DNA from 3 places in the Bradyrhizobium sp. 157 genome. Region 3 is predicted to be linked to each of the others. Evidence: predicted binding sites of a transcription regulator. Region 3 holds the regulator's gene; each other region holds the start of a gene.

Region 1 (10,099 bases), on a different contig from region 3:
AGGCGATCTTCGGGATCGGCAGCAAGAAGCCAAGGGAGTGATCGTGCCGCAAGGAGCAACTATCGCTGCAGCCACCACGCGCGCGCCGCGGCAACTGGCTGATGACGCCCCGCATCTGCTCTTGGTCGACGACGACCGCCGTATCCGCGATCTGTTGTCGCGGTTTCTGACCGGCGAGGGTTATCGCGTCACGACCGCCTCGAGCGCGGACGACGCGCGCGCCAAACTGCTCGGCCTGCATTTCGACCTCCTGATCCTCGACGTCATGATGCCCGGCGAAACCGGGTTCGACCTGGCGCGGTTCATTCGCACCTCCTCCTCGGTGCCGATCATCATGCTGACGGCGCGCCACGAGGCCGAGGCGCGGATCGAGGGCCTGCAGATCGGCGCCGATGATTACGTTGCTAAGCCGTTCGAGCCGCGCGAACTGATCTTGAGGATCGGCAATATCCTCAAGCGCTCCGCGCCGCCGCCGGTGGAGGCGCTGGAGCAGATCGCGTTCGGCCCTTACGTTTTCCATCTCGATCGTGGCGAACTGCGCCAGGGCGAGGACATCATTCACCTGACCGACCGCGAACGCGAAATGCTGCGCATTCTGGCCGCCAGTCCCGGCGAAACGGTGCCGCGCGCGGCGCTGACCGGCGGCGGCACGGTGAACGAGCGCGCGGTCGACGTGCAGATCAACCGCCTGCGGCGCAAGATCGAGCGCGATCCCGCCAATCCGCTGTTCCTGCAGGCGGCGCGCGGCATCGGCTATCGCCTGGTTGCGTCGCCCTGAGCCAGCTCATGAGCACGCTCGACACCGGCCTGACGTTCATCCGTAACGCGTCGCAACGCGTCTCCAGGGCCAATGGCTGGATGGGCAACGCGTTCAAGAGCTGGATGCCGACCGGCCTCTACGCCCGCGCGCTCCTGATCATGATCGTTCCGATGGTGATCCTGCAAACGGTCGTGGCGTTCGTGTTCATGGAGCGGCACTGGAACACGGTGACGCGACGCCTGTCGGCAGCCGTTGTGCAGGACATCGCCAGCCTGATCGATGTCTACAAGGCTTTTCCGCAGGACAAGGACCGCGCGCAATTGCGCCACATCGGACAGCGGCTGCAATTGGTCGTCGATTTTCTTCCCGTCGGCGATATGCCGCAGCCCGGGCCGAAACCGTTCTTCTCACTGCTCGACCAGACCCTGTCGGCGCAGATCGGGCGCCAGATCCGCCGCCCGTTCTGGATCGACACCGTCGGCAAGTCCAATCTGGTTGAAATCCGAATCCAGCTCGACGATGCCGTGATGCGCGTGTTCGCACAGCGCAGCGCCGCCTATGCCTCCAATTCGGAGATTTTTATCTTCTGGATGCTCGGCACCTCCTCCATCCTGCTGATCGTCGCGGTGCTGTTCCTGCGCAACCAGATCAGGCCGATCCTGCGGCTGGCGGACGCCGCCGAAAGTTTCGGCAAGGGCCGCGAGGTGCCGAATTTCCGTCCGCGCGGCGCGCGGGAGGTGCGGCAAGCGGCACAGGCATTTCTGGAGATGAAGGCCCGCGTCGAACGCTCGATCGAGCAGCGCACCGCGATGCTGGCCGGCGTCAGCCACGACCTGCGCACCATCCTGACCCGCTTCAAGCTCGAACTTGCACTGATCGGCGACAGCCCCGAAGTCGACGGCATGCGCAAGGACGTCGACGAAATGGCCGGCATGCTGGAAGCCTATCTCTCCTTTGCGCGCGGCGACAGCGGCGAGATCGCGCAGCCGACCGACATGGCGATGGCGCTGGAGGAATTGCGCAGCGACGCCGAACGCCACGGCCATACCGCAACCGTGACGTTCCACGGCCTGCCGGTCGTGACGGTGAAGCCGGCCTCGTTCAAGCGCTGCATCGCCAACCTCGTCTCCAATGCGGCGCGGTACGCCAAGACGGTCGCCATCACAGGCCACCGCGATCATCGCTATCTGACGGTGACGGTCGACGACGACGGGCCGGGCATTCCGGTCAACATGCGCGAGGAAGTATTCAAGCCGTTCCTGCGGCTCGACGATGCCCGTAACCAGGACGAAGGCGGCACGGGCCTCGGCCTCGCCATCGCCCGCGACATCGCCCGCTCGCACGGCGGCGACATCACGCTCGGCGACAGCCCGATGGGCGGCCTGCGCGCGGCGGTAAGGGTGCCGGTGTAGTTGGGCGAAGTAGCTCGCTTACTTCTTCGGCATGATGGACTTCAGCTTTTCCATGTCCTTGATGTTCATTTTCATGCCGCCGGGCATTATGGTGTCACCGGGCTTCTGATCGCTCTTGCAAGCGCCAAGCCATTTGGCCTCGATCGTCGTGGTGTTGTCGCGCCCCCCGCCGGCCGGGCCCCCCTCGCTGCGCGAGGTCGACTTCACGGTATAGGCGGAATTGAAGTCGCCGGTGATCTCGGCATGCGACTTGATCGTCATGCCGGCGATGCCGCAGACGGAATCGGTGACATACCCCGCCGCCGTCTTCTGGATGTCCTGCTTCGAGCACATCTCTTTGGCCATCGGCGACATTGCAGTGCTCATGTCCTTGTCGGTGGTCTCGTCGGTGCATTGCTGCATAGTCATCTCAGGCACCGGCGCGCCTGTACTCAGCACCTTCATCTCCCACAGGCCGGCCTTGCGCACCGGCAACTCCACGGCGACGGCGCTGCTTGCCGACAACAGAGCAAGCACACCAACGGCCGAGCAAGACACAAGAAGCAGTCGTCTCATAAGCAGGCCCCCGCTGAATTCTTCCATGGCATTCGTCTTCGTGCGAAGTGAACACACGCTCCGCGTGGCGAAAACATGTCCAGCCGGAAAACAGGTAGCGGCAGCGCTCAGTAAAGCGTCCGCAGCGGCCGCTCAGCGGCGCCATAGGGCACCCAGCGGCAGGCAAACGAAACGTAGCCGCCGTAATTGGGCTGCACACCGAGGAATTTCACCACCTTGCCGTAGCGGGCGCAGTGATCGACGGCGAGCTGGCGGGCGTCGGCCTGCCTAGCGAGCGGATAGGCGATGATGCCACCGGTGTCATTGCCCTTGAACGGTGGCACGGTGTCGATATCCCACCACTGCGCCTGGGCCGGCGCCCCCGCCAGCAATCCGCCCATGGCAATCAGGCACGTGGCCACAATTCTTCGCATCGCAGGCTCCATTTCGCTCGAAGCTCACCATAGTGTGCGCCGGTGGCCGTGAAAAGAATGGTTGCGGCACGAGGCGGACTTGGCTGTCAGGTGTTGCCGCGTTGCACTTGACCTTGTCAGGGCTTCGCGGCACCGTCCCATGCGTTGACTTACCGGCGGATTCCCATGCGCAATTTGTTCACATCCTTGAGAGCTCTCGGCCCCAGAGCACTTGGCCCCAGAACACTTGGCCCCAGAGCACTTGGCCCTATGGCGGCGGCGCTCGCTCTGCTGGTCTCCAGCCATGCCGCCCAGGCCGCGAATCCCCTGGAATTGAATTTCTGGCTGTCAGGCCCGAAGTATGACGGCCGCGTCGCCGAGTGCGAGCGGGCGCTGTCGACCATCGCCTATCAATTCCGGGAGAAGGAGGGCAAGTTCTGGAATTCGGCGCTGGTGATCACCGGCTTTGGTCGGATCCATGAAACCGCATTTCGGCCCTGGCAGTCCGACAACATTCCGCGCCGCTACTGCAGCGGTGACGTGATGCTGAGCGACGGGAAGATGCGCACCGTGCACTACTCGATTATCGAGGATGGCGGCTTTGCAGGATTCGGCCAAGGCGTCGAATGGTGCGTGACCGGGCTTGACCGCAACTGGGCCTATAGCCCGGGCTGCCGAGCCGCGCGGCCCTGATTCCCCATTTCCGACGGTTAAACAGACCCGCTTCCGGCTAGTTTGCGGAATCAGCTAATTTTGTTCTTGAAATGTTCCGGCTCCCTGCTACGCTCCCGGTAGTCTAGTAGAGGGGGCGTTCGATGCACCGGTCCATCATTATTTCGCGGGTTTTGATTTCACTGGCGCTTGTTGCCGCCTTGGCCGGGACGGCGGCCGCACAGGACCGCCGCCAGAACGCGCCGGGCGAATTCGATTTTTATGTCCTGGCTCTTTCCTGGTCGCCCTCCTTCTGCGAGGCAGCGGCTGAGCGCGGCAATAGCGGGCGTTCACAGGCCCAGTGCAGCCGCCCCTATTCCTTCGTGGTTCACGGCCTGTGGCCTCAATATGAGCGCGGATTTCCCGAATACTGCCAACGGCCCTCGCCGCGGCTCGATCGCAACATCATGACCTCGATGCTGGACCTGATGCCGGCGCCCGGCCTGATCTTCAACGAATGGGACAAGCACGGCACCTGTTCGGGTCTTGGCGCGCGAGCCTATTTCGAGAGCATCCGGAAAGCGCGCGCGGCGGTGAAGATCCCGGAGGAATTCCTGCAATTGTCCGAAGAGAAGACCATCGCCCCCAGCGATCTCGAACAGGCCTTCATCAAGATCAACCCGGGCTTGAGCAGTTCGGCGATGTCGGTGACCTGCTCCAGCCGGCGCCTGAGCGAGGTGCGGATCTGCCTGAGCAAGGACATGCAATTCCGCGCCTGCGAGGAAATCGACCGCCGCGCCTGCCGGCGTGACGAGGTGGTGATGCCGCCGGTACGGGGCAGCTAAGATCCGCTCACCGTCATGCCAGGACATGGCGGTCCGCTTTGCGCAGACTGCTCGAAGTTGTCTGCGTTCCCGGTCATCCACGGCTTTATCGTCATCTGCAAGACGCGTGGATGGCCGGGACCTATCTGCACCAAGGCGTCTTTGGCCGTTTCGGCCCTGATCGTGAGGCGTTTGCGAGCAGGACCCGTCTTCGCCAAAGGCTTCGCCGGGTTTTCAGCCATGGTCCTCCGAAGCGTTTCGCGAAGGACGACAAGGCCGGCCCTGACGAGTAGAAGACACTTTCGTCTGCTCCAATTGATCGGCCGACTGCCATGAACTACCGACACGCCTTTCACGCCGGCGGCTTTGCTGATGTCATCAAGCACATCGTGCTGGTGCGGATGCTGACCTATCTGCAGGAAAAGCAGGCCCCGTTTCGCGTCATCGACACCCATGCCGGCGCCGGGCGCTATGATCTTACGGCTGAGGAGGCGCGCCGCGGCGGCGAATGGCTGACCGGCATTGCGCGGGTGATGCAGGCACGGTTCTCGGAAACCGCGCTGCCGCTGGTGAGCCCCTATCTCGATATCGTCAGGGCATTCAACGCCCCCGGCAAGCTGGAGGCCTATCCCGGATCGCCCCTGATCGCCCGCTCGCTGCTGCGGCCGCAGGACCGCCTCACAGCCTGTGAAATCGAGCCCAATGCCCGCAGGCAACTGATCGACGCGCTGCGCCGCGACAGTCAGGCGCGAGTGGTCGATCTCGACGGCTGGACGGCGTTGCCGGCCTTCGTGCCGCCCAACGAGCGGCGCGGTCTGGTGCTGATCGATCCCGCGTTCGAGCAAAAGGACGAATTCGAGCGGCTGGCCAGCGGATTTGCCGAGGCCTACGCCAAATGGCCGACCGGCAGCTACCTGATCTGGTATCCGGTGAAGAGCCGGCGCGCTGCCGACACCCTGGCGCGCCTGGTCGCTGAGGCAGCCGCTGCCAGTAAGCCAGCCGGGAAATGCTTAAGGCTCGAATTCAGCGTTGCGCCGCAGGCGCCGGGCGGCCCCCTCACCTCCACCGGGCTTCTGATCGTCAATCCGCCGTGGACGCTGGCGGGTGAGTTGAAGGCAATTCTGCCCGAGCTCGAAAAACCGCTGGGCCAGGGCGGGGCCGGCCGCTTCAAACTGGAGACGCCCAAGCCCTAAGGGGCGGCGCGGGCCGGTGAAAAGTGCGAATCGCCGTAGTCAGTTTACGCGAAACCGTATTATGCTCAGTCCGTTGGGACTGGCTTTACGTTCCGCTTCCGCGAATGGTTGCGGCGGAGTGATCAAGGCCAAATAAGATCCGGGTCGGTCGGCGGCGTGAACCCGATCGGCTCAGGTGGCCAAGCTTCCGGCAGCGAATGTCCGGTCGGCCGATACGCGAGGTGCGCGTGGCGGCGGAGCAATACGGGGGAGGAGTTTCCCGATGGCCATGACTGGAACAGTCAAGTTCTTCAATGGAGAACGCGGCTACGGCTTCATCAAGCCCGATGATGGCGGCCGCGATGTGTTCGTGCACATCACCGCTGTCGAGCGGGCCGGATTGAAGGATTTGACTGAAGGGCAGCGCATTACGTTCGAGGTTGAACCCGACAAGAAGGGCAAAGGCCCCAAGGCGGTCAACCTGGTGATTTCTTCGTGAGCTGACGCTCGCGTTTGAAAACGGACTTTATTGCCTGCGATGCTCGACTGGAGCGGCTTTGCCGCTCAACGTTGACGCATGCATGATATGGCCGCCGCGCGCCGGCGCCGATCGTTCGGCATCCGGAAAGAAAAGGTTTGCGAGTTCGGCTGGGCCGATATCTCGCGTCTGCCGAAACCCTGCCGCGCGCATTTTTTCGCCCAGCAGCGCGGTATCGAAATAGCTCTGGATTCGCTCCCCCATCGCTGCCACGCGCTCAGTCAGCGCCTGATGCGCCGCGCGTCCGGCGGGTGCGATCGAAGCCAACGGGTTGACATAGTCGAACACCACCTCGGCGCCGCCTCGCAGTTGCGCAATATAGCCGAGCGTCGAGAAAATTGCCGGTTCGGTCAGATACGGCACGACGCCGAGCCAACTGAAAAAGCTGCGCTTGCCGGCATCGAAGCCTGCAGCTTCGAGCTTTTCCGACAGCCTATCACGCTCGAAATCCGCCGCGACGTAGGCCAGGGAATCCGGCACGGCAATCGCTGCAGTGGCCAGCATCTGGCGCTTGCTCGCCTGCATCGCCGGATGATCGACCTCAAAAATCCGCAAACGATGCGCTACCGTCGTCCGATAAGCCAGCGTCTCGAGACCGGCGCCGAGCACTACGAGCTGCGCCGTTCCGGCCTCCACCGCAGTATTCAGGGCGTCCTCGGCGATCCGCGACCGCGCGGCAATGAACCACCGCAGTCGCGGCCCGGACGTGTGGGCCCGCGCATGGTCGAGCGATATTTCAATATCGTCTCCGAGAATGCGCAATGCGAGCGGATCGACCAGGATCGAGGCGTTGTCCAGTACCTGATGCGCCGCACGCAGGCGGGCAGCACCCAACGCAGTCAGACTCGGCCGTCCCGTCTGCATGATACAATCGTATCGCAGTTCGAACCGGGCGCCCAGTTGAAGACAAAAAAATCCCGGCGACTTACTGCCGCCGGGAGGTGGTAGCCGATAGTTTCTTTTTTCTTAGAAGCGCCAGTTCACGCCGGCCCGTATCAGGCCGAACCGGTAACCGTTCGACGCGCCCGTAATAACGAAGTTGCTGTTGGCCAGATCGACATAGAGATATTCGATCTTGGCGCTCCAGTTCGGTGCCAGGCCCACCTCGGCGCCGGCGCCGAGCGTCCAGCCTGCATTGGTATGGGATTCCGTCAGGCCAAAGGTGGTGGCGCGCAGCTCGCCGAAGGCAAGACCACCCGTGCCGAAGAACAGGACGTTGTTGAGCGCGTAGCCGGCGCGGCCGCGAACCGTGCCGAACCAGGGATTGGAAAATTTCCATGGGGCGAAGGTTTCTTCGGCGCCGGTCGCCTGGATGTCGCCTTCGAGACCGAACACCCACGGTCCGTTCTGCCAATTGTAGCCGGCCTGAACGCCGCCGACGAAACCGGACGGCTTGGTCGGGTTGTTTGCAACCGATCCCCAGGCGTAGCCGAGGTTGGCGCCGAGATAGGGACCGGCCCAGCTATCGGGACGGAGCAGCGACTGGTTGACGGTATTGGGTGCGCGCGATCCGTAGAGGTCTGCTGCCTGCGCCGACAAGGTCCAGCCTGCAGCGATCAGCGCCAGCGCGCCCGATACACCCCTGCTCATCACGCAACTCCACGCAACTGCCGTAGCCAATCCCGGCGAGAGACCGGCCTGGTTACGGAACCCCATCTTTTCGCTCAGATTTATCGAGAGTTTTAAGTTAAAGGCTTGTTAAGCCGGGTTACCCGCCCGCCCATCAGTCTTAAGGAAGCGTTACCGGCGCCTCCTGGGGGAGAGCGCGCCGCGAGCGCTGGCGATGCCGTGCTGCAGCGCTTAATTTAGGCCCATGGATCACGATTCTACCGACCATCCGAAGCCTCCGCGCAAGGCGCGGCAGGGTTCCCAGCCGGATTTGCCGCCACAGGACCTGACCGCCGCCGACGTCGATCCCGCGACATCCGCCGCCGAGGAGGATGACGAGGCTCGCCTGCCGGAAGCCCCTGAGGAACCTGCGGAGGCGATTGCCGAAGGCCCGCTGGCGATCGGCCACACGGCCATCGAAAATGCGGTCCGCCTGGCGCCGACCTCGCCCGGCGTCTACCGCATGCTCAATGCCGCCAGCGACGTGCTCTACGTCGGCAAGGCGAAAAATGTTCGCAAGCGGCTTGCTTCCTACGCCCGCGCCAACGCGCCGCTGCCGGCGCGCATCCTGCGCATGATCGCCGCGACCGTCACGGTCGAGATCGTCTCCACCACGACCGAGACCGAAGCGCTGCTGCTGGAAGCCAACCTGATCAAGCAGCTACGGCCGCGCTTCAACGTGCAGCTACGCGACGACAAGTCGTTTCCCTATATCCTGATCACCGGCGATCATTGGGCGCCGCAGATCCTCAAGCATCGCGGTGCCCAAACCAGGCCCGGGCGGTATTTCGGGCCGTTCGCATCCGCCGGCGCGGTCAACCGCACCATCACGGCGCTGCAGCGCGCGTTCCTGATCCGCTCCTGCACCGACGGTTTTTTCGAAAGCCGCACGCGGCCGTGCCTGCTGTACCAGATCCGTCGCTGCTCGGGCCCCTGCACGCGTGAGATCGACTTTCCCGGCTACAGCGAGTTGGTGCGCGAGGCGACCGACTTCCTGTCCGGCCGCAGCCACGCCGTGAAGGAACTGCTCGCCGCCGAGATGGAGAAAGCATCGAACGAGCTCGAATTCGAGACGGCGGCGCTTTATCGCGATCGTCTCGCCGCGCTGTCGGCGATCCAGTCGCAGCAGGGCATTAACCCGCGCACCGTGGAAGAGGCCGACGTGTTCGCCATCCATCAGGAAGGCGGCTATTACTGCGTCGAAGTGTTCTTCTTCCGCACCGGCCAGAACTGGGGCAACCGCGCCTATTTCCCGCGCGCGGAGAAGTCGTTCACGCCTGAGGAAGTCCTGGCCTCGTTCCTCGCGCAATTCTATGACGACAAGCCGCCGCCGAAACTCATCCTGCTGTCGCATGACATCGAGGAATGCGCGCTGCTGGCCGACGCCCTGTGCGTCAAGGCCGGCTACAAGGTCGAAATCTCGGTGCCGAAGCGCGGCGAGAAAAAGGAACTGGTGACGCATGCGCTGACCAATGCGCGCGAGGCGCTCGGCCGCAAGCTCGCCGATACCGCGACGCAGAGCCGGCTCTTGGAAGCGATGGCGAGCACGCTAGGACTGCCGCAGGTGCCGAAGCGTGTCGAGGTTTACGACAATAGCCACATTCAGGGCACCAACGCGGTCGGCGCGATGATCGTGGCGGGGCCGGATGGTTTCATCAAGAACCAGTATCGCAAGTTCAACATCAAGTCCGAGGGACTGACGCCCGGCGACGACTACGCGATGATGCGCGAAGTGCTGGAGCGGCGCTTCAAGCGGCTGTTGAAGCCGCCGGAGGGCGACGCGGCCAAAGCCAAGCCTGACGATGACTCGTTTCCGCAATGGCCCGACCTCGTCATCATCGACGGCGGCCGGGGGCAGCTCAACGCCGTCAGGGAGATTTTCGACGGTATGGGGCTAACCCAGGTCTCTCTCATGGCCGTGGCAAAAGGCCCGGACCGCGATGCCGGGCGCGAGACCTTGTTCATGCCGAACCGCGAAGCCATCAAGCTCGAACCACGCGATCCCGTGCTGTATTTCATCCAGCGGCTGCGCGACGAGGCGCATCGCTTCGTGATCGGCTCGCACCGCAAGCTGCGGAAAAAAGACATCAGGGAAGCGGGCTTGCAGGAGATCCCGGGCATCGGCCCGTCACGCAAACGTGCCTTGCTGCATCACTTCGGAACGCTGAAGGAGATCGAGCGGGCATC
Region 2 (10,099 bases), on a different contig from region 3:
TTAAGCTGCACGAAGATACGAAAACAGTGCCTCCGCAGTAGTAGGTTTCGCGATGTAGCGGACCAGCGACTCGACCCCCGATCGCATGGCGGCACATACATTCTGCAGACACGGCACAACGATCGGACAGTTGTGAGCAGTAGGAATTGGGGGCTCCCAACCTGGCCCGCTGGAGAATCCTCTGAACGAGATCGGGCGCCTGCTGCCTGGGCCCATCGGCGTCGCGAAACAACTGACGGAAAGGGTCGAGGCTCAGCTCACGTACGGAAGTTCCGACTGAAACTTTGAGGACCGATTTCGTCTCGCAGGCTCCCTGTTCATTTGGAAACGACCGCCAAGTTATTGATCTTGCTGAGGCGAAATTCTGCGCTTTTTTCCAAACGCGCACTGAAATCGTTGAATAATCAAACTGATTTTGATTCCGCCATTCGGAGGTTCGATCCCTCCCGCCCCAGCCAGGGCACAAAGCGCCAGTCCGGCACAGCCGCGGCGTCCTCTCGGGTCGGATACGCGGCAACTCGCCGGCAACCCGATGCGCACAAGCAGATTGCGGCGGACTCCGTTGACGACGTCGCGCGGGAGCACGACATATCCTGTGCCGTCGATCCAGGTCACTGCTCAGGAGCAAGATATGAACGCGCCGCCAAAAATCGATCCCGTTACCGCGCGCTCTGACGGGGACATCTTGCATTGGCTGACAAACGACACGCGCGATGAGCGCTTCATTGACAACATTTTCGCTGAGCTGTGTATCCGGCTTCAGCGAGCAGGCATTCCCGTCAAGCGGGCGTCGCTTCATATCCTGATCCACCATCCGCAATGGCTTGGCGCCCGGATCATGTGGGCCGACGGGATGCGCGAGGCGGAGATTGCGAGGGTCGACTATGATGTCAGGGAGCGATCCGAGTACATCGATAGTCCTGCCAACGAAATCCATGACGGTGCCACCGAGGTGCGCGAGAATCTCGAACGGGAGGCGTCACTGGGCCGCAAGCACGCCGTCTTTGACGAGCTGCGGGCGAAAGGCCTGACCGACTATGTGGCGTGGCCGCTGTACCATACGCTCGGCAGGCATATCGTGACCTTTGCAACCGACCGGCCAGGAGGTTTCGACGAGGCGCATATCGCCAGCCTGTTAAAGCTGTTGCCGGTTCTGGCGCTGGTCAGCGAAATTCGTGTCAAGAACCGGCTGGCGCGAACGCTGCTCGAAACCTATGTCGGGTCGCATGCCAGCGAGCTCATTCTAGCCGGCGCCACCAGGCGCGGCAGCGGAACGACGGTACGCGCCGCCATCATGATCTGCGATCTGCGTGATTTCACCAGGATCTCCGACAACTGGCCGCGCGATGACGTCATTGATCTTCTGAACGGCTATTTCGATGCGATGTCGGAGCCGATTGCGCGACATGGCGGGGAAATACTGAAATTCATCGGCGACGGTCTGCTTGCCATTTTTCCGCTCAGCCAGCCGTCGGCCTGCGCAAATCTGCTGCATGCCGTGGCTGAAGCCCGTCAGGCTATGCTTGCCCTCAATGAGAAAAACAGCGAGACCGGTCGTGCGCCGCTGAATTACGGCATCGGCGTCCACGTCGGAGACGTCATGTACGGCAATATCGGGTCGCGCAGCCGGCTCGATTTCACGGTCATCGGTCCTGCGGTCAATATGGCTTCGCGTCTCGAAGCCCTCACCAAAACAATTAGGAAGAACGGTGCTGCTGTCCCGCGCGTTCGCCGACTTCGTCGAAAGCGATTTCGATCTCGAACGCGTCGGCGAATACCCGGTGCGCGGCTTCAACGACCCAATCGAGCTGTTTACGTATCATGGCTGAACGACGATCAATCGCGAGGTGCCGGGCCGCGCCTAAGGGGCGCGAACTCGTCAAACGGCACTATCAGCTAGTCTCCGCAACAACGCTCAGACACTGACGTGACAGGTGGAGGCTTTCTGTCAGGACTGGTGTCGCGATTCTTCACCGATCGCTTGACGCTCCTCCTATTTGTTCTCATTATGTTCTTATCGTCGAGAACCTCTTCGTAACGTCATAGGCGAACGGTCGGGATGGCAACGACAGCCACCATCCTCCATGCGGACCTGGATGCTTTCTATGCCTCGGTAGAGCAGCTCCTTGACCCTTCGTTGCGCGGCAAACCCGTCGCCGTAGGTGGTGGAGTTGTGCTTGCCGCTTCTTACGAAGCCAAGGCCTTCGGGGTCCGCGGCGGCATGCCGGGACGGCAAGCGCGCGAACTCTGTCCGCAACTCACCTTTGTCAGCGGTCATTTCAGCGAATACCAACGGCTAGGTGACGCCGCCATCAAGGTGATTGGGGATTTCACGCCCCTCGTCGAGCGGATTTCCATCGACGAGGCCTTTGCCGACGTTGCGGGCTGCACCCATCTCTTCGGTTCGCCCGCCGAAATTGCAAGGACGATCCGCCGACGCGTGCGGGCGGAGCTTGGCCTTCCGATCTCAGTCGGCGTAGCCCGCACCAAGCATCTGGCAAAAATTGCCTCGCAAGTGGCCAAGCCCGACGGGCTGGTGGTTGTCGATCCCGACACCGAGCTGCAATTCCTTCACCACCTGCCGGTTGAGCTGATGTGGGGAGTAGGCCCGGTCACGAAGGTGCGGCTGGCCGAGATCGGCGTGCTCACGATCGGGCAGCTGGCAAAGACGCCGGGATGGTCGCTCGAGCGGTTGCTCGGTCCCGCCGCGGGAGAGAAACTCGCAGCGCTGGCTTGGAATCGCGATCCGCGAGAAATCAAGTCGCACCGACGAGCTCGATCCGCGGGAGCCCAGTCGGCGATTGGCAGGAAGCCTGCCGAAGAGCGGGTTTTTCGGCCCACCTTGTTTCATCTTGCAGACCGGATTGGCACCCGGCTCCGCGCAAAGTCCAGGCCTGGCCGAACCGTGACGGTGCGCGTTCGCTTCGCCAATCTGAACTCAGCCACCCGCTCGGTGACGCTCGACGCGCCAATCTCAGCAACCGTAATCCTTGCCGAGCTTGCCGAGGAGCTGGTGCGCGCGGTCCTTGCAGATCACCCGGACGAGAAGATCATCTCGCTCCTGGCGATCTCGGTATCGCATCTCGAGGAGCACTGGGATCTGGAACTGGAGCTTCCGCTTGGACTTCAAGACGAATCCCGCCGCCCCGGCACCAAAACAGGCATGGCACGTTGGGCGGCCGACCGTGCCGTCGATCTGATTCGCGGTCGCTTCGGATGGGATGCTATTGGGTACGGTTCGGTGGTGCTCGGCATCTCTCGTTCCGTTCCCGACGCGTTTCGCGAACTTGCCCAGAAGGAGCTGTGATCGTTGCATCAGGTCTTCGGGACTGATCCTCCCTGTGTGGGCTACTTCTTTATTTGGAAACGACTGCCAAGCTATTGAAAATGCCAGAGGCATTTTCTGACATTTGCCCAAATGCGCCTTGAAACCGTTGAATAATCAAGCTGATTTTGATTCCGCCATTCGGACGTTCAATCCCGCCCGCCCCAGCTAGGCTTTCCGCCGAACTTGGCCTCTTCAACTATTCGGCACCGGAACAATGCACTGTTGGAAAAACGGTGCTATTCAGATGCTTCCCTTGCATCGTCGACGGAATGCATCACCATCCAGGCAACCACGACCCCGTTCTTGTCGCGCTGTCAGTCCTGATCGCCGCGCTTTCTTCCTACACGGCGCTGGATCTCGCGACTCGCATGCGGGCTGCTTCCGGCTCCGCCAGCCTGGGCTGGCTTGGGGCTGCGGCGGTGGCCATGGGTGGCGGCATCTGGTCCATGCATTTCGTCGCCATGCTGGCGTTCAGCCTGCCCAGCGTCGAAATTTCCTACGATCCGCTCCTGACGCTGCTCTCGCTCGCCCTTCCCATTTTGGTCGCTGCAGCCGCGTTCGTCGTCGTAAGTCAGCGGGCGAACGCGCTCGTCGTTTCCGGCATTGGAATGGGACTCGCGATCTCCGGCATGCACTACACCGGCATGAGCGCGATGCGGATGGCGGCTTCCATTCACTATGATCCCGTCTGGGTCGTGCTTTCCATCGCGATCGCGATCGGCGCGTCCATCATCGCGCTGTGGCTCGCCTTTCGCACGACGAGCGTGCTGGAGCGCATATCGGCCGGCGCCGTCATGGGCCTGGCGATCTCCGGGATGCACTACGCCGCCATGCAGGGCTCCTCCTTTGTTGCCACCGATGCCTTCCTTGGCCGCGCAGCCCATGGCGCCGTGGGGCAGGCGCCGCTCGCGTTCCTGGTCGCCGGCACCACGATCGTCGTCCTCGTCATCGGGCTCGCCGCGGCCGTGTACGACCGCGCCTCGGCAGAACGTGCCGATCGCGAAGCCGAGGCACTCAGGCGAAGCGAGGAGAAATTCCGCCTGCTGGTGGAGGGTGTGGCCGATCATGCCATCTTCATGCTCGACCCCGAAGGGCGGGTGGCGAACTGGAATCTCGGCGCTCGCCGGCTGATCGGCTATGGCGACGAGATCGTCGGGACGCATTACGCCATCCTTTACACCGAGGAGGACCGCGGCTCCGGGATTCCCGACGCCGTGCTTCTGGAAGCAAAGCAGGAAGGCAAGTCGGCAAGCGAAGGCTGGCGCGTTCGCAAGGATGATAGCCGCTTCTGGGCCGAGGCGACGATACGCGCGGTGCGAAACGAGCGTGGCGAGGCCATCGGCTTCGCCAACATCGTGCGGGACGTGACGGAACGCCGCCGGGCCCAGGAAGCGCTGGAGCGTACGCGCGATGCGCTCGTGATATCGCAGAAGATGGAGACTGTCGGACAGCTTACCGGCGGCGTAGCCCACGACTTCAACAACATACTCGCCGTGATCCTGGGCAGCCTCGAACTGGCAAAGAAGCGCCTCCAGCCGGAAGATCCCAGGATTCACCGGCTGCTTGATAACGCGATTCAGGGTGCGCTGCGCGGCGCCTCGCTGACCCAGCGCATGCTGGCGTTCGCGCGCAAGCAGGACCTCAAGCCCATCGTCGTGGATGTCCCGGAGCTGGTGCGCGGAATGGCAGCTCTCCTGAAGTTTGATCCAGCCATCCGGGTCGAGACCCGTTTTCCGATCGAGCTTTCGAAGGTGAAGGTCGATGCCAACCAGCTCGAGCTCGCGATCCTCAACCTCGCCGTCAATGCGCGCGACGCGATCGCGGCAAGTGGCGGGGTCATCAGCATCGCCGCACGCGAAGAGCAGGCCATCGATGGCCTTACCGAGGGACGATACGTCGCGCTCTCGGTGAGCGACACCGGATGTGGCATGGACGAGGAGACGCTCAAGCATGCGCAGGAGCCGTTCTTTACGACCAAGGGCGTCGGCAAGGGAACCGGTCTCGGCCTCTCGATGGTGAAAGGGTTGGCCGAACAGTCCGGAGGCGTGCTGCGGCTGAAGAGCCGCATCGGCGAGGGGACCACGGCCGAGATCTGGCTGCCTGCCGCTCAGGACGAAAAGGTGGAGGCGCCCGATGCGGCAGAGCCGTCATGCTCCGCGCCCCGCAGCAGCCGACCTCTTTCGGTGCTGGTCGTCGATGATGACCTTCTCGTCCTCGACAGCATCGCTGCGATGCTCGATGATCTCGGCCACGCCGTGATCGAGGCGCGCTCCGGCGAGGAGGCCGTCCAGCTGCTGCGCCGAATGCCGAAGATTGATATCGTGGTGACCGACTACGCCATGCCGGGGATGAACGGGTTGCTGCTTGCCGAGGCAGTGGCCGCCGAGCGTCCGGGTACGCCCGTGGTGCTCTGCACAGGATATGCCGAACTGCTGGGCTCGACGCAGCCTCACCTGCCTCGCATTTCCAAGCCGTTCGACCAGGCGGCGCTCCTGGCCGCCATTGATGAGGTGATGCGCGCACAGGCCGCTTCGCGCTCGGTCTTGACCTTGCACCCGAAGAGAGCCTGACAGTTGATGAGTCTCCTGAGGCCTCGGGAGCCGAGGGAATTCCCATTACGTGAGTGCCGCATGCGCAGTCACATCCGTCCGTCCGTCAAACTATGCTTTCCGGCTGCCGCATAATTCGTGCCGCCTCAGTGCCGCGGTTGTTCAAAAAGTTTTGCCGTGTCGTTTGCCGCTAGCTCATCCTCTTGCTGTGGCCTAGAGGATCAGGTGTTCAATGCCCATCGAGATCATGGCGCTATCTGTGATGTACTTCACAGACACCGCAGGCCCAGGTTTGCTAAGACGCCGCGCGGCCCGTCTCAGCGGCGGACCAAACAGGGCATCCGGAAGAATAATCCCTGCGCAAAGCGGACATCGTAAAATGTCAGCTCTAAATGCCGAAATCGTTACAAAATCTAATGTCGAAGGAAGCCCGAAGGCGTTTGCCGCGCGGTCGCTTGGATTGTGCTGTGAAGGCTTTGCAGTGGGTGAGCGATCTCCCATACTGACGCAATATACCTAGCGAATTAGAGAATTATAGTAAGGGTGTTGGGGCGAGCGGCGTTGCGCTTCATTCACCCCTCATTGCGAGGAGGTTTTTATGGCCGATCGTGCGCGCAATAAGGACGGACTTGGCAAAGCCGTTACCTTCAACGTGATCACCCCGATGAATCGCTTCGGCACCTACTATGTCCGTCTGTTGCTTTGGATATTCGATAATGTGAAAAGAACTCAGAACACGGCCAAGGCGCTGGCGTTTTTGCCCTTCGTCCATTGGGTCGTAGTCAAGCGTGATTGTTTTCCGCGGGTTGACGACGGTCAGCCGGCGGAAAAACTTAATTACGATTATTTGTTCTTCCTGAGCACGTTCAACGGCCCGTGGGGGCCTTACATCGAGGCCTTCGCCGACGTCCTCTATGTGCCGCTCGACGCCGTATGGTTCGCGAGCATTCGCTATCCCATGGCGAGGCCTGTTGGGCCACTGAAGACGTACATTAGGCGCAATCAGGTCGAGTCGGATCACTCGTATAGTGCTTACCCTGGCGCTTCGGTGCGCGACGTTCGCGCGGGCCTCGAAGTGCACCGCGAACTCGAACAGTTTGCGAAAAATTCACTCGATCTAGCGCCCGATAAGTTTGCGACGGAATTCAACCGCCTGCTCATGAGTGTGCAGAACAAGTTAGGTACGTTCGGTCCCATCCCGGAGTAGCGGGCCTATCGAGCGGAGTACGCGCGTATGGCAAATCAAAACGGAAAAAAATACGGCTTTACCGGTCTGTTTCCAATCAAGGTTGGGCAAACAGCCGAGCTGCGCACATTCCTGCGTACGCTGGACGACAGCTTGGAATATCCGCGCGGTTCGCCCTTGAGTGAGGTGCCGATCGTCCACATGGCCCGCTTTGTCGTGATCGACAGACTTGCCTATCAGGGTACGCCGGCGAAAGTCGATACACTCAAGTCAGCGTATCTGCTGTTCGCCTGCGACTTCGACGGTTTCAGCATCGACGTCCTGATCCGTGCAATGGTCAAGTATATTCCGTGTGAGTTAGAGGCCATTTGGCGGCACTGCCGCGGCTTTCCCGGCATCGAGAGCTGTGACGATCTCGCTGCATATTTCGAGCAATGCCAAATTACGACCAATTTGCTATTGGCCGACCGACCCAACGCGACCGTGAACGACATTCTGAAGGGACTGATGTATCGGCGCCGGCTGGCGGAGTTCATCAAACACGTTCAGGACGCGCAGCCAAATCCGGCAGACCTCAAAGCCGATTTCGAGAGGATGTGGCAAAGCCTGCAAGAGGTCAGGCCGCACGCAGGGGATTTGTAAGGGCATAGCGATTGATAGTGAGGGCTGCGATGTTTGATTTCTCCAGTATTCAAGGCAATATTCTCCGTGGCTACGCCTCCTTTCAGCATGCACGTTTCATCTATTTGGCGATTGGTGATGTGGGCGCTGCCAGGCGGTTGATGCAGAAACTGCTGGACGCGGGCTACGTCACTCCCGGCCAGTGGCAGGAAAAGCCGGACGCGACGCTCAATCTCGCCCTGACCTTCGACGGACTGCGCGCCCTCGACGTTCCCGAAGAAAGTCTCGCGACTTTCCCGGCTGAGTTTCGCGAGGGCATGAAGGTGCGTGCAGAGGTGCTCGGCGATGTCGGCCTGAGTTCGCCGGAAAATTGGGATGAACCCTGGAAGACGCGCCGTGTGCATATTTTGGTTATGATCTACGGCCGGACGGCGGATGCGCTCGAAGAACGTTGCCGAACGCTCAGGCAGTTGTTGCAGGCCGGCGTAGAGGAGTTAGCTCCCGATCAACCCGCCGAGTCTTTCAGCATCGGTGACGGGGCGGCGCGCCGTGAGCATTTTGGCTTCGCCGACGGGCTGAGCAATCCCGACGTTGAGGGCGTACCGCGCGAGGCCGGCAAGGATATCGGCAATCCCGATCACAGCGGACGGTTTAGAAAAATTCCGCTGGGAGAGTTCATTCTCGGTTACCCCGGTGAAGGTGGCGATCTCGCGCCTATGCCGCTGCCGAACCTGCTAGCGCACAACGCAACCTATATGGTGTTCCGCAAGCTCGAACAGAATGTGCCGGCGTTTCGAGACTACATCAAGGCGCAAGCAGACAAGTTTGCCCGGACGATCCCCGGCGGCCTGCCGGACGATGTCAGCGCGGAAGAATTTCTGGCGGCCAAGATGATGGGACGCTGGCAAGACGGATCTTCACTGATCGAGTATCCGCATAGGCCGGGCAAGTCTCTCGCCAATGCATTCGCCTATGCCGGCGATCCCGCGGGCGCGCGATGTCCATTGGGAGCACATGTGCGACGCACCAATCCGCGCGACGCGCTCGGGTTCGGCGGCAAGACGATGAGCAGGCACCGTCTGATCCGGCGCGGGATAACCTATGGCAAGTTTCTGCCGCCCGGCAAGGAGGATAATGAGAGGCGCGGCATTATCTTCATCGCCTTCAATTCCGGCTTCGATCAGTTCGAGTTCGTGCAGCGGTTCTGGGTCAATTTTGGCGACGATTTCGAACAGGGCAACGACGCCGATCCGATTGTCGGCGTTGGCCGACGCGGCCAAATGGTGATTCCGGGCGATGAGGCCGCGGGGCGGCGGCCATTTATCTGTTTCGACATTCCGCGCTTTGTCGAAACCAAGGGCGGCGATTATTTCTTCGTCCCGAGTCTTGCCGCACTCAGGCTGCTGGCCTCCGGCAGAGTTCACGCGTCATGACGCGGCCCGATACTCGGCGGTTCGACGGTCGCGCAAGCGGGAAGAGGCTCATGGACCGCCTCTTCAGCCTCGGCTTTCGCGCACTACGCCGTCTGGCTGAATTCGGGCAGGCGCTGCCTGAATTCGGGCAGGTGCTGCTCGCGATGGTGCGCCCGGCGCAAACGGGCGACGCGCGGAGATCGTCCGCGACCCCGGCGCGATATCGGGAGCTTGTGAACGCGCTGGAGCCGCCGCCGGACCGGCCAATGCCGTTGCATGAACTTGAGCGCGCCGTGCCCGGCGAGGCAACCATGATCCGACAAATGGCGCGCATTGCCGCAGAAGCAGTGGTTACCAACTACTGCGAGATGAAGGTTTCGGATTGCTCCACTCCTGCGATGCGCGATCAGCATGCCAAAACGCATGGGTGCGTGAGCGCGGAATTTATTGTTCGCGACGATCTTCCTGCCGAGTTTACGACAGATCTGTTTCGTCCAGGCGCCCGCTATCCGGCCACGCTTCGCTTTTCCAACGGCCGCGGCACGGCGGGCAGCGACCGGAGGATCGACGCGCGTGGCTTGTCCATCAAGCTTCACAAGGTCGGAACGGACACTGTTCTTCGTATGCTGGCGCCCGACAAGGCGTCCGCCGGCGAACATGATTTTGCGCTCAGCAGTTTTCCGATCTTCTTCTGTAAGAATGTGATCGACTATACGCTGTTGATGAATGCGGTGAGTGCACCACATGCAACCTGGCGCGAAAAACTCGGCCGGGGCCTGCGAGGGCTCGAGTTCATTGTTCGGTGTCCACGCCAGTCTTACCTGTTCGCGCGAACTGCGGTGGAAGGGCTGCTTACTATCCGCAATCCGCTGACCGCAACCTATCACAGCATGTCGCCGTTCTTGTTCGGCGAGCACAAGGTCGTGCGTTATTTGGTCGGTCCTCGCGACGGCCAGGATGAGGGCGCCAGATGGCGCACGTTTGTGCCTTGGACCAAGCCGGA
Region 3 (10,099 bases):
TCCTTCGATGTCGGGAAACCACTCGGCTGCTTCACGCGAAGCCAGCGTCAGGACCGCGGCCGGGACTTCGCCACTGATCAGCCGCTCGATCGCCCCTCGCTGTCCTTCGCTGAACTGGACTTCCGCGGCGCCCGCCGCCATTAACGCGGCGCTGACGCGTCCGCTCGATGCGGACTGCTTCTCCTCGATCGCAATGCTCTTGTTGTTCAGGTCGGATAGCGAATTGATCTCCGGACGTGCGAGGACAAGCGCGACCAGATCGGGGTCATCTGGCGCTGCGGGTGCCGCTTTGTCGGCATCGCGGGCCTCAGCCAAATCAGGGGCCGGATTGTCCGATTTGTTGGCCGCTTGCCGTCCCGTCCCGATTGCCGTGACGAGATCGGCCACTCCCGTCGCTTCCACAAGCCGCTGCTGTATTGTTCGAGAGGCCGGAGCGGAAGCATCGGCGGCCGCAACAGGCAACGCAGCCTTCTCGGACGCCGCGGGCGTCGCGGCGATCTCGAGCGTGGCTGGGGGCGGCAGATTGACTTCGGGTTTAGCTTCGGACTTCACCTCGGACTTGGGTGCCTCCGCTGGCTGCGGCACGGCGACGGCAACTGCCTGAACAGGCTCCGGCCTGTTCGACAAGTTGCGCTCGGGCGCCTTGCCGCCGGCGATCGTCTTTTCGCGAGCCACTGGCGTCGCGGCCGCCGGAATGTTCTTCCTCGTTGCTGCAAGGCTGAGAGGCGCGGCCTTTTTGCCGTTCGACGGCTTGGTCTTCGACGCGGCCACGCTACCGCGCGGCGCAGCGCGGGGAACGGGTGCGCCGGCCTGCCTTGCCACGCGTGCGGGGCTAGCGTGTGCTGGTGCTGCTGTCTCCGCCTCAGCCGGCACCACGACATCACGCCCGCGTTGCCCGCCGTGCCGGGCAGACAATGCCTGATCAGACCAGGCCATGTAGGACTGGCACGCGCGGTTGCACGGCAGCCCGTCGATATAAACGATGCCGGGTGAATCCAGCGGATTGGCCTGCAGGGCTCCACTCGAACAGAGGGACAGGATCAGGGCCGACAAGGTCCACTTCTTCAACATGATTTACTCCATTCGAACGCGCCTGGTGTACCGCGCGAGCTACGAACGGATAGAGATCAAGTTTCAAAAAAGCGGACTTCTTTCCGAATTGCTATTGCGAGCCAGCGGGTCGGCGCGAAGCGCCGCCCGATGACAGGCTCCGCGAAGCAATCCATCTTTCCGCACTTGGACATATGGATTGCTTCCGCCTGCGCTCTTCGAGCTACGGGGGACGCGGCCGCCCCTCGCAATGACGCGGCGGGTTCGGAGTCTAATTCGGCACCGCCCGCTTCGCGGCCGTGACCGCATTCGCATTCACGGTGCCGCCGCGCAGCAGGTTGAACGCGGCGTTGAGCGCCTTATCGTCCTTCTCGTTCGGCGGGACGTAGGCTTGCGAGCCGGTCTGCTCGGCGCCATCGGCGGCGAGATGGCCGCGCATCGAGGCTTCGCCTTTCAGCTCGGCGCGGCCCTTGAGTTCATCGGGCACATCCTGCAGCACCTCGACGTCGGGCGCGATGCCCTGGGCCTGGATCGAGCGGCCCGACGGCGTAAAGTAGCGCGCCGTGGTCAGCGCCAGAGCGCCGTTGCCCTGTCCAAGCGGGATGATGGTCTGCACCGAACCTTTGCCGAAGGTGCGCGTGCCGATCAGCGTGGCGCGCTTGTGGTCGCGCAGCGCGCCGGCCACGATTTCGGACGCCGACGCGGAGCCGCCGTTGATCAGCACGACGAGCGGCTTGCCCTTGGTGATGTCGCCCCCGCGCGCGCTGAAGCGCTGGGTCTCCTCCGAGGTACGACCGCGCGTCGAGACCACCTCGCCCCGGTTCATGAAGGCGCTCGATACCGACACCGCCTGGTCGAGCAATCCGCCAGGATTGTTGCGGAGGTCGACGACATAGCCCGTGAGTTTTTCCGGCGGAATTTCCTTCGAGATGCTGGCGATCGCCTTCTTCAAGCCGTCGGTGGTCTGCTCGTTGAAACGGGTGATCCTGATGTAACCGATGTCGCCGCCGTCTGTCTTGAAGCGGACCGGCCGCACCCGGATAATCTCGCGCACGATCGCAACGTCAATCGGCGCGGCGGCCCCCTTGCGCACGACCTTGAGGCGGATTTTGCTGTTGGCGGGGCCCTTCATCCGGCTCACGGCCTGTTCGAGGGTCATGCCCTGGATAACTTCGTCGTCGATCTGGGTGATCACGTCGCCCGACAGCATGCCGGCTTTCGCGGCGGGCGTATCGTCGATCGGCGTCACCACCTTGACGAGGCCGTCTTCCATCGTCACCTCGATGCCGAGCCCGCCGAACTCGCCATGGGTGGTCTCCTGCATGTCGCTCCAGCCCTTCTCATTCATGTAACGCGAATGAGGATCGAGCGCCGAGATCATGCCGTTGATGGCGCCTTCCATCAGTTTGGAATCGTCGGGCTTCTCGACATAGCTGGTCTTGATCCGCTCAAACACGCTGCCAAACAAATTGAGCTGGTTGTAGGTGTCGGAACGGGCCGCAGCCTTTGCCGCCGCCACCAGATGCACCCCTTGAGGTCCGATCACGAGGGCGGTCAGACACGCGCCCGTCACCGTGCCGAGAAGAAAGGCAAAATTCCTGCGCATCGTGGGGCGTCCCTCTTTCGCTTATGGACGCCCGCGATCCCAGTGAATCGGCGCCCTGTCCCGGCCCCGCCAACTCACAATGGCTTTTTGGTCGGATCAAGGCACGCCAACCCGGCGCAATACGGCCGTTTTTCAATAGGCTTTATGAGCCCTCCTGCAACCCGTTTTGCCACGTGGACGGCCGGGTTCCAAAACCGCGCTTGGCGCGGGTGCCCAGCCAATAGCCGAATTGCGGGGGAACGTTGTGGAACGGGCCGTCCGCACCCAGTTTCAGCGCGGCGTCCATCGGCCAATTGGGATTGTTGAGGATTTCCCGCCCCACCGCGATCAAATCGGCCTGCCCATCGCGCAGGATATGTTCTTCAACGTGACGCCGCGGATCGTCATCGGGGAAAACAGCAGCGTTTCCGTCATGGTTTGCTCGCCTCGCGAACATCATTGTCCCGGCATGGCGCCGGGAAGTGTCTTCTACTTTGCTGCGCCTTCGGCGGATTTGGGCTTTGACTTTGCTGCCGGCGCCTTGGCCGCTGCTTTCGGCGGTGCGCTATCGCCGCGCATCGTCCCCCAGGGGTCGGAACTCTTCTGCTGCTCCGGGATGTTGCCGAGCGATCTCCGGTAGGCCCGCTCGGCCTCCCTCTCCGCCTCGATTTGCGAGGGCGTCTTGGGCTTGTCCTCCTCGCCATATTTGGCGGGACCTTGTTGGGCGGCAGCGGATCCAGCCAACAATGCGATCACGGCGACAGCGCCCAGAATTCTGCCAACAACTTGCATGCGACTACTCCCTGAAATTGGCCCCAAGCCTTAGCACAGCCCGCGTACGGGCTTAAGCGCCGGATTGGACTGCGACGCAAATCCCCGTGGCCGTTGCCGAGGCCGGTCCAGTTTTGTAAACGACTGCCATGAATTCGCCGCCAGCGCCCCACTCCGTCGACGCCTTGCTGTTCGATCTCGGCCGCGTCGTGCTCGACATCAGTTTTGATCAGGTAATGACCTGCTGGGCTGGGCATGCTGGTTGCGCGCCTGCCGATCTCGCCGGACGCTTTGTCGTCGACGATAGTTTCAAGCACCACGAGACCGGCCGGATCGACGATGCGGCGTTCTTTGCGAGCCTGCGCCGGTCGCTCGGCATCGGCATCACCGACGCGCAGTTCCTGGAAGGCTGGAACGCGATCTTCACCGGCGAGATGCCCGGAATTGCACAGCTTCTGGCGGGTGCTGCAAAGCGCCTGCCGCTCTATGCTTTTTCCAACACCAATCCGGCCCATGTCACGCATTTTTCGCAGGCCTATGCGGAGGTGCTCAGCCATTTCCGGGAGATTTTTTTGTCCTCCAGCATCGGTATGCGCAAACCCGACGCCGAAGCCTATGATCATGTGATAAAAGCGATCGGCGTGCCGGCGTCGCGGATCCTGTTCTTCGACGATTCAGCCGCCAATATCGAAGGTGCGCGGGCGCGCGGCCTTTCTGCCATCCACGTGACATCGACGGATGACGTGGCCAGGGCACTGACCGCACTTGGAATTTAAGCACTTGGAATTTAAGCACTTGGAATTTAGATGATTACCCCGTCATTGCGAGCGAAGCGAAGCAATCCATGGCCAGGAAGGAAGTGTGGATTGCTTCGTCGCGCTGCTCCTCGCAATGAAGTCGAAGCAGGAGTGCCAGCGTGGCCTTGATGCCGGTTGCCGATGCGCTTGCCGCGATCCTTGCCGGCGCAGCGGCGCTGCCCGAAGAAATGGTGGCGCTCGATGAAGCGTATCACCGCATTCTCGCACGCGACGTCGCCGCGCGGCGGACGCAGCCGCCGCAGGCGATGTCGGCGATGGACGGCTATGCGGTGCGCGCGGCCGACGCCGCCGATGTCGGCGCACGGCTGAAGGTGATCGGCGAGGTCGCCGCCGGCCGCCCGTTCGAGCGGAAGGTAGGCCCAGGCGAAGCGGTGCGGATCTTTACCGGCGGCGTGATCCCCGATGGCGCAGACGCCGTCGTCATCCAGGAAGACGCTGCCATCGAGGGCGATCATATCACCATCACGGAAGCTGCCGTTCCGGGACGGCATATCCGCCCAGCGGGCGTTGATTTCCGCGAAGGCGACGTCCTCCTCAAACGCGGGCGCCGCCTCACCGACCGCGATCTCTCGCTTGCCGCCGGCATGAACTACCCGGAGCTTGCGGTGCACCGCCGCCCGAAAGTGGCGATGCTGGCGACCGGCGACGAACTGGTGATGCCAGGCGCAACCCCCAGCCCCGGCCAGATCGTCTATTCCAACGGCTACGGCTTGCGAGCGCTGGCGCGAGCCGAGGGCGCAGAAATCATCGACCTCGGGATCGCCGCCGACACCGTCGCCGCCACCACGGAGGGCATCCGCCGTGCCCGCAACGCCGACGCGGACGTCCTGATCACCGTGGGCGGCGCCTCGGTCGGCGACCACGACCTCGTCAAGCGGTCGCTGGAGGCCGAGGGCGTCGCCATGGCGTTCTGGCGGATCGCGATGCGGCCAGGCAAGCCGATGATGCACGGCAGGTTGGGCGCGATGCGGGTGATCGGCCTGCCCGGCAATCCCGTCTCCTCCTATGTCTGCGGCTTCCTGTTTCTGGTGCCGCTGATTCGCGCCTTATCGGGCCGCGACCACGTCAATCATCCGCGCGAAAACGCCCTGCTCGGCTGCGATCTCGCCGCCAACGACCAGCGCGAAGACTATCTTCGCGCTCGCCTCGAAGCCCGCGACGACGGCACGCTGGTCGCCGTGCCGGTGAACCATCAGGACTCGTCACTATCAGGGAATCTCGCTGCGGCACGGGCACTTGTGATACGTCCGCCGTTCGCGCCGGCTGCCGCAAAGGGATCGCGTTGCGAGTTGCTCCGGCTGCCGGAATGACGAACGGCGTTCCAACAGCACCTTGGACCGGAACCGCAATGCGTTCACCTCAAATTAAATGGTTGCGGAACACATATCGAACATATAGTGTCCGTTCATGATTTGTTTCGACTGCTAGTGTCTTTGGTTGAGAGTTTGGGGACTCCACGATCTGGGCGCTAAAGATTCGGAACGAGACGACGCCAACCGGGGGATTGCTCGCGATGCTTACGCGCAAACAGTATGAACTTCTGCGTTTCATCAATGAACGGCTGAAAGAGGCCGGCGTGCCGCCCTCGTTCGACGAGATGAAGGATGCGCTCGATCTGCGCTCGAAATCCGGAATCCACCGCCTCATCACGGCGTTGGAGGAGCGCGGCTTCATCCGCCGCCTGCCCAACCGCGCCCGCGCCATCGAAGTCATCAAGCTGCCCGAGCTCGCTGCCGCCGCCAACGGCCGCCGCGGCTTCACGCCGAGCGTCATCGAGGGCACGCTCGGCAAGCGCACGGTGAGCGCGCCGGCCGCCGAGGACGACGGCAATCGCCCAGTCGCTGTGCCTGTCATGGGCCGGATTGCCGCCGGTACGCCGATCGAGGCGCTGCAGACGCGCAGCCACACCATCAGCGTGCCGCCGGACATGCTCGGCTCCGGCGAGCATTACGCGCTCGAAGTGCGCGGCGATTCCATGGTGGATGCCGGCATCCTCGACGGCGACATGGCGCTGATCCAGCGCAACGAGACCGCCGACACCGGTGATATCGTGGTGGCGTTGATCGACGAGGAAGAGGCCACCCTGAAGCGCTTCCGCCGCCGCGGCGCCTCGATTGCGCTCGAGCCGGCCAACGCCGCCTATGAAGTCCGCATCCTGCCGCCGAACCGGGTCCGGATTCAGGGCAAGCTGATCGGGCTGTACCGCAAATACTGACCCGTTATGCGCTCCGGCGCCGTGACGAAAGCCAGCCCCGGCCCTCGGCCGGGGTTTTTTGTTGCGCGTGTGGAACTAAGGCACGTTAGCGCGTTTGTGAATGTGGCGCAGTGCGCCAGTCGCAGAATTGCCCAGAAAGAAGAAAAGGCTCTGCGCCATGTCCACTCTGATAGAGGCCTGTGCCTCCTTCTAGACACGGGTCAGCTATCTCAAACGAGGGAGCCATCCGATGTGTGACTATAGCCTGCATGCTGTGGCTACGCGGCCTGCCCAGGTCGGCGAGACGCTGATCACAACGACATTCCGCGGTACATCGACCCGCGGCTTTGCGTCGGAACGCGAGCCTGCAGTGGCGGTCTGCATGCTTCCCGGCACCGAACTGGCGTTCGCTGAGGACGTCAAATACGACAACCGGTGGATCTGGACTCGAACCACCGACTGGCGGGTCGGCAAGTTCAATCAAATCGACCCCCATATATCCGACCGTCATCATGACGCGATCGAATTTCCCGATGGAAGCCATGTGCTGGTGACGCAGCTTTGCGAAGGCCAGCGCGCGACCGTGCTGCAATTGCCGGTGGTCCAGACCGGTGGCGAACGTGCGCCAAAGGTAACGGAAGCACCTACGGCCGAATCGATCGTGACCGGATAAACGCCCACGCGCATATGATCCGCCGGTCCAGGCCGGCGGATCATGGTGGTACATTTTTCAGAACTCGGCACCGCAGGGGGCAGCCGGTGGTTAACAAGGTTACGTGGCAAAAAGCCGGGCGCGTCACTGAGCCCGGGCGGTACATGTTCAGGTACGGCTGGCTCACCATCACGGCCGAAGATCTCGCAATCTGGCAGCAATTCCCCGACGCGTCGTTCACGCTGGTCGCTCTGCCCTCGGCGCCTGATGCCCCGGAGGAATTCCACCTCGGTGCATTCGAAATACCAGCCAAACCCACGGTCGACGAGCACTGACGCTCGTCTACTCCTCCGCCTGAAGATCTGCCTCGGCCGGCGTGGCGTCGACCGCGCGGGGCGGCACAATGCGCGGCGCAAGAACGGTGGTGTCGGCCTCGCTCTCGTCAGCAATGACCGGCGACCAGGGGCGGTCTACGCCCCTCGGCTTGACCGCATCGACGACAAATCCCTCCCGGCTGCGCCGCAACGCCATCGCGCCCTGCCGCCGCAGCCGTTCAGCATCGATAACGGAAGCGCCACAGGCTGCGGGGGCCTGCCGCAGCGTCACGATCAGCGCCGCGCGCTCGCAATCGTCCGCCAGCGCCTCGGGCCTGAAGGCCTGCGCGATCAGGCCGCCACCGGCGGATTGGACGACGCAGCCGAAATCGTCGCATGAAACGCCCGATGTGAGCGACGCGTCAGCCGCCGTCCGCGCATCCGCATCCGCCGCCAGCCACTCCTTTAAAAGGAAGATGTCCCGAGATCCCTTGGCCGCGTGCATCAGGTGCAGCCGGCCATCCTGGCCGCGGACCCCGACATTGCGCCCGTCGGCGGAAATCAGGATGTCCGGCTGCGGTGCCCGCGCCGCCCACAATGCCGCTGCCAGCACCAGCGCCGCACCCGACCAGCGCAGCGGAGTGCGCAACAGGCCGAGCAGGATGATGCCGAGGCTTGCCGCAATCAGCGGGCCGATGCCGAAGGCCGGCACCCGGCCGACCGCACCGGGTAACGCCGCGACCCATTGCGTGACCACGATCATCCAGTCGATGCCGACGCCCATGACCGCCCAGAACGGGCGATCGAAGCCGAACGGCATCGCAACGAGGCCGAACAGGCCCGCCGGCATTACCAGTGCTGACACCACCGGCATCGCCGCGAGGTTGGCCAGCACGCCGTAAGGCGTGACCCGGTGAAAGTGAAAGGCCGCGTAAGGTGTGGTCGCAAGCCCCGCTATCAGTGAGGCCAGCAGCAGCATGGTGACTTCGCGGCCGCCCCACAGCGCCACGCGCGCGGTTGCGGTATGATCCGCCGTCGCGAACAGGCGCGGCATGCCGATCTGCACCAGCGCCACCAACCCGAGTGTCGCCGCAAACGACATCTGAAAACTCGGATGCACCAGCGCTTCCGGCGCGACCGTGAGCACGATCAGGGCCGCGACCGCGAGCGTGCGAAACGTAATCGCGCGGCGATCGACCATGACGGCAATCAGCACCACGGCCGTCATGAAGAACGATCTTTGCGTCGCAACCTCGGCGCCCGACAGCAGCAAATAAAACGCGGCGGCAACGAGGGCTGCCGCCGCCGACCACTTCTTGATCGCGTAGCCGACGGTGAGCACGGGAAACAGCGCCAATAGTGCCCGGACCGCAAAGAACACGACGCCGGCGACGACGGCCATGTGATAGCCGGAGATCGACAGCACATGGCCGAGACCGGAGATGAACATCGCGTCGTTCACCGGCGGCGAGATCGCATCGCGCCGCCCGGTCAACAGAGCGGTCGCAATCGCGCGCTTGTCGCCCTCCAGCGTGGTCCTGATCCGCGCATCGATCGTATCGCGCAGGCCTTGCATGAACGCCGAATAGCGCAGGCGGAGCCCGCCGCCCGTGGCGGGCGGCTCGGCGATCTTGACGGCGCCCATCGCGAAGCCGGAGGCGCCGATGCCGGCGAAAAACATGTCGCGGCTGAAATCGTAGCTGCCCGGCCGCACCGGCGAAAGCGGCGGCAACAGCCGCGCTTTCAGCTCGACGAAGCTCCCAACCGGCGGCGCCGTGCCCTTCCTTACCGAGAGCCGTACGCGCTCCAGCTTCGTCGTTCCGCGCGCGCTTTCCATGGTGACGACGCGAAGGACAAAACGGTCGGTGCGCTCGCGAATGTCGCGCGTCTCGACAAAACCCGTCATTGACACCGAAAACATCGGCCGCGCCAGCACGCCATGCGCGATGCGCGCGGTCTTCCAGGTCGCGACCGCAAAGCCCGCGGCGACCGCCGCGATCATTACCGCGGCGGGAAAGAATTTCTGTCGCCGCAACAGAACCGCCACCGCGCACAGCGCGATCGCCACAGTGGCAGCCACCGACAGCACCGGCTCATGATCGGCGGCGAAGTAGAGGGCAATGCCGGTGCCGAATGCGACGGGTACCCACGGCAGCAAGCGGCCGGCGCCGGCTTCCGCGCGCGCCCATGCACGCAGGGTTTCGATCAGCGGCGGCCAGAACGCGGGACGCGATGGCAAAATGCCACCGACCGGCGCCGCAGCGCGCGGCGGCCAGGTGCCGGCATAGCCCCGTTTTCGGCCCGACGTGTCGCCTTGCTCCGCCACCGAGCCTACACCTTACGATCTCGTGGAGACCGCAAGACTACCGGACGCTGTATTGTGGCCGCTAGCGGAACGGAAACAGAAACCTGAGGAAATGCACACCGGCCGGCGTTACAGTCGAACGCTATTGGATTGAACCGGAATCAGGACAAAGAAGCGACATGAAGCTTGCGGCCAGCCTTTTATCTGCGGCGATCTTGATCACCTCTCACGCCAATGCCGCCACTCCAGAGCAATGCCGCTTCATCGAAGCGCGGGCCGAGCGCGAGGCGTGCTACCAGCGCCAGGAGATCGAGCGTGTGGCCCGGCAGAAGGCGAACGAGGCCCGGCAGGCCGAGCAGCAAAAGCCCTACGAGCCCATGACGGCGGACGACGCCCAGCTCGCAAAGTCC

Evidence for each region. The regulator LexA, encoded in region 3, represses DNA repair genes until DNA is damaged. The targets are predictions, from matches to a motif close to TGTTCNNNNTGTGTTCNG.
Region 1: the regulator LexA is predicted to act here: its motif matches at 3,874-3,891, upstream of IVA95_RS18410 (ribonuclease T2).
Region 2: the regulator LexA is predicted to act here: its motif matches at 1,999-2,016, upstream of dinB (DNA polymerase IV).

Annotation. Positions count from the first base shown of each region.
Region 1 covers NZ_JADPKF010000074.1:20,992-31,090, reverse strand. The annotation lists gene IVA95_RS18440 (MarR family transcriptional regulator) at 1-41, shown strand, start outside; gene IVA95_RS18435 (response regulator transcription factor) at 38-778, shown strand; gene IVA95_RS18430 (ATP-binding protein) at 787-2,172, shown strand; gene IVA95_RS18425 (DUF3617 family protein) at 2,191-2,727, opposite strand; gene IVA95_RS18420 (hypothetical protein) at 2,835-3,140, opposite strand; gene IVA95_RS18415 (hypothetical protein) at 3,390-3,812, shown strand; gene IVA95_RS18410 (ribonuclease T2) at 3,935-4,615, shown strand; gene rlmJ (23S rRNA (adenine(2030)-N(6))-methyltransferase RlmJ) at 4,927-5,787, shown strand; gene IVA95_RS18400 (cold-shock protein) at 6,050-6,265, shown strand; gene IVA95_RS18395 (SAM-dependent methyltransferase) at 6,293-7,168, opposite strand; gene IVA95_RS18390 (outer membrane protein) at 7,271-7,894, opposite strand; gene uvrC (excinuclease ABC subunit UvrC) at 8,118-10,099, shown strand, end outside.
Region 2 covers NZ_JADPKF010000105.1:29,400-39,498, forward strand. The annotation lists partial or broken gene IVA95_RS32910 (adenylate/guanylate cyclase domain-containing protein) at 632-1,829, shown strand; gene dinB (DNA polymerase IV) at 2,060-3,307, shown strand; gene IVA95_RS32920 (MHYT domain-containing protein) at 3,598-5,898, shown strand; gene IVA95_RS32925 (hypothetical protein) at 6,476-7,084, shown strand; gene IVA95_RS32930 (hypothetical protein) at 7,112-7,705, shown strand; gene IVA95_RS32935 (peroxidase) at 7,846-9,117, shown strand; gene IVA95_RS32940 (hypothetical protein) at 9,420-10,099, shown strand, end outside.
Region 3 covers NZ_JADPKF010000088.1:6,250-16,348, reverse strand. The annotation lists gene IVA95_RS24725 (hypothetical protein) at 1-1,071, opposite strand, end outside; gene IVA95_RS24720 (S41 family peptidase) at 1,322-2,656, opposite strand; gene IVA95_RS24715 (hypothetical protein) at 2,799-3,092, opposite strand; gene IVA95_RS24710 (hypothetical protein) at 3,125-3,427, opposite strand; gene IVA95_RS24705 (HAD family phosphatase) at 3,556-4,182, shown strand; gene glp (gephyrin-like molybdotransferase Glp) at 4,323-5,534, shown strand; gene lexA (transcriptional repressor LexA) at 5,738-6,439, shown strand; gene IVA95_RS24690 (hypothetical protein) at 6,669-7,091, shown strand; gene IVA95_RS24685 (hypothetical protein) at 7,178-7,405, shown strand; gene IVA95_RS24680 (ComEC/Rec2 family competence protein) at 7,413-9,710, opposite strand; gene IVA95_RS24675 (hypothetical protein) at 9,869-10,099, shown strand, end outside.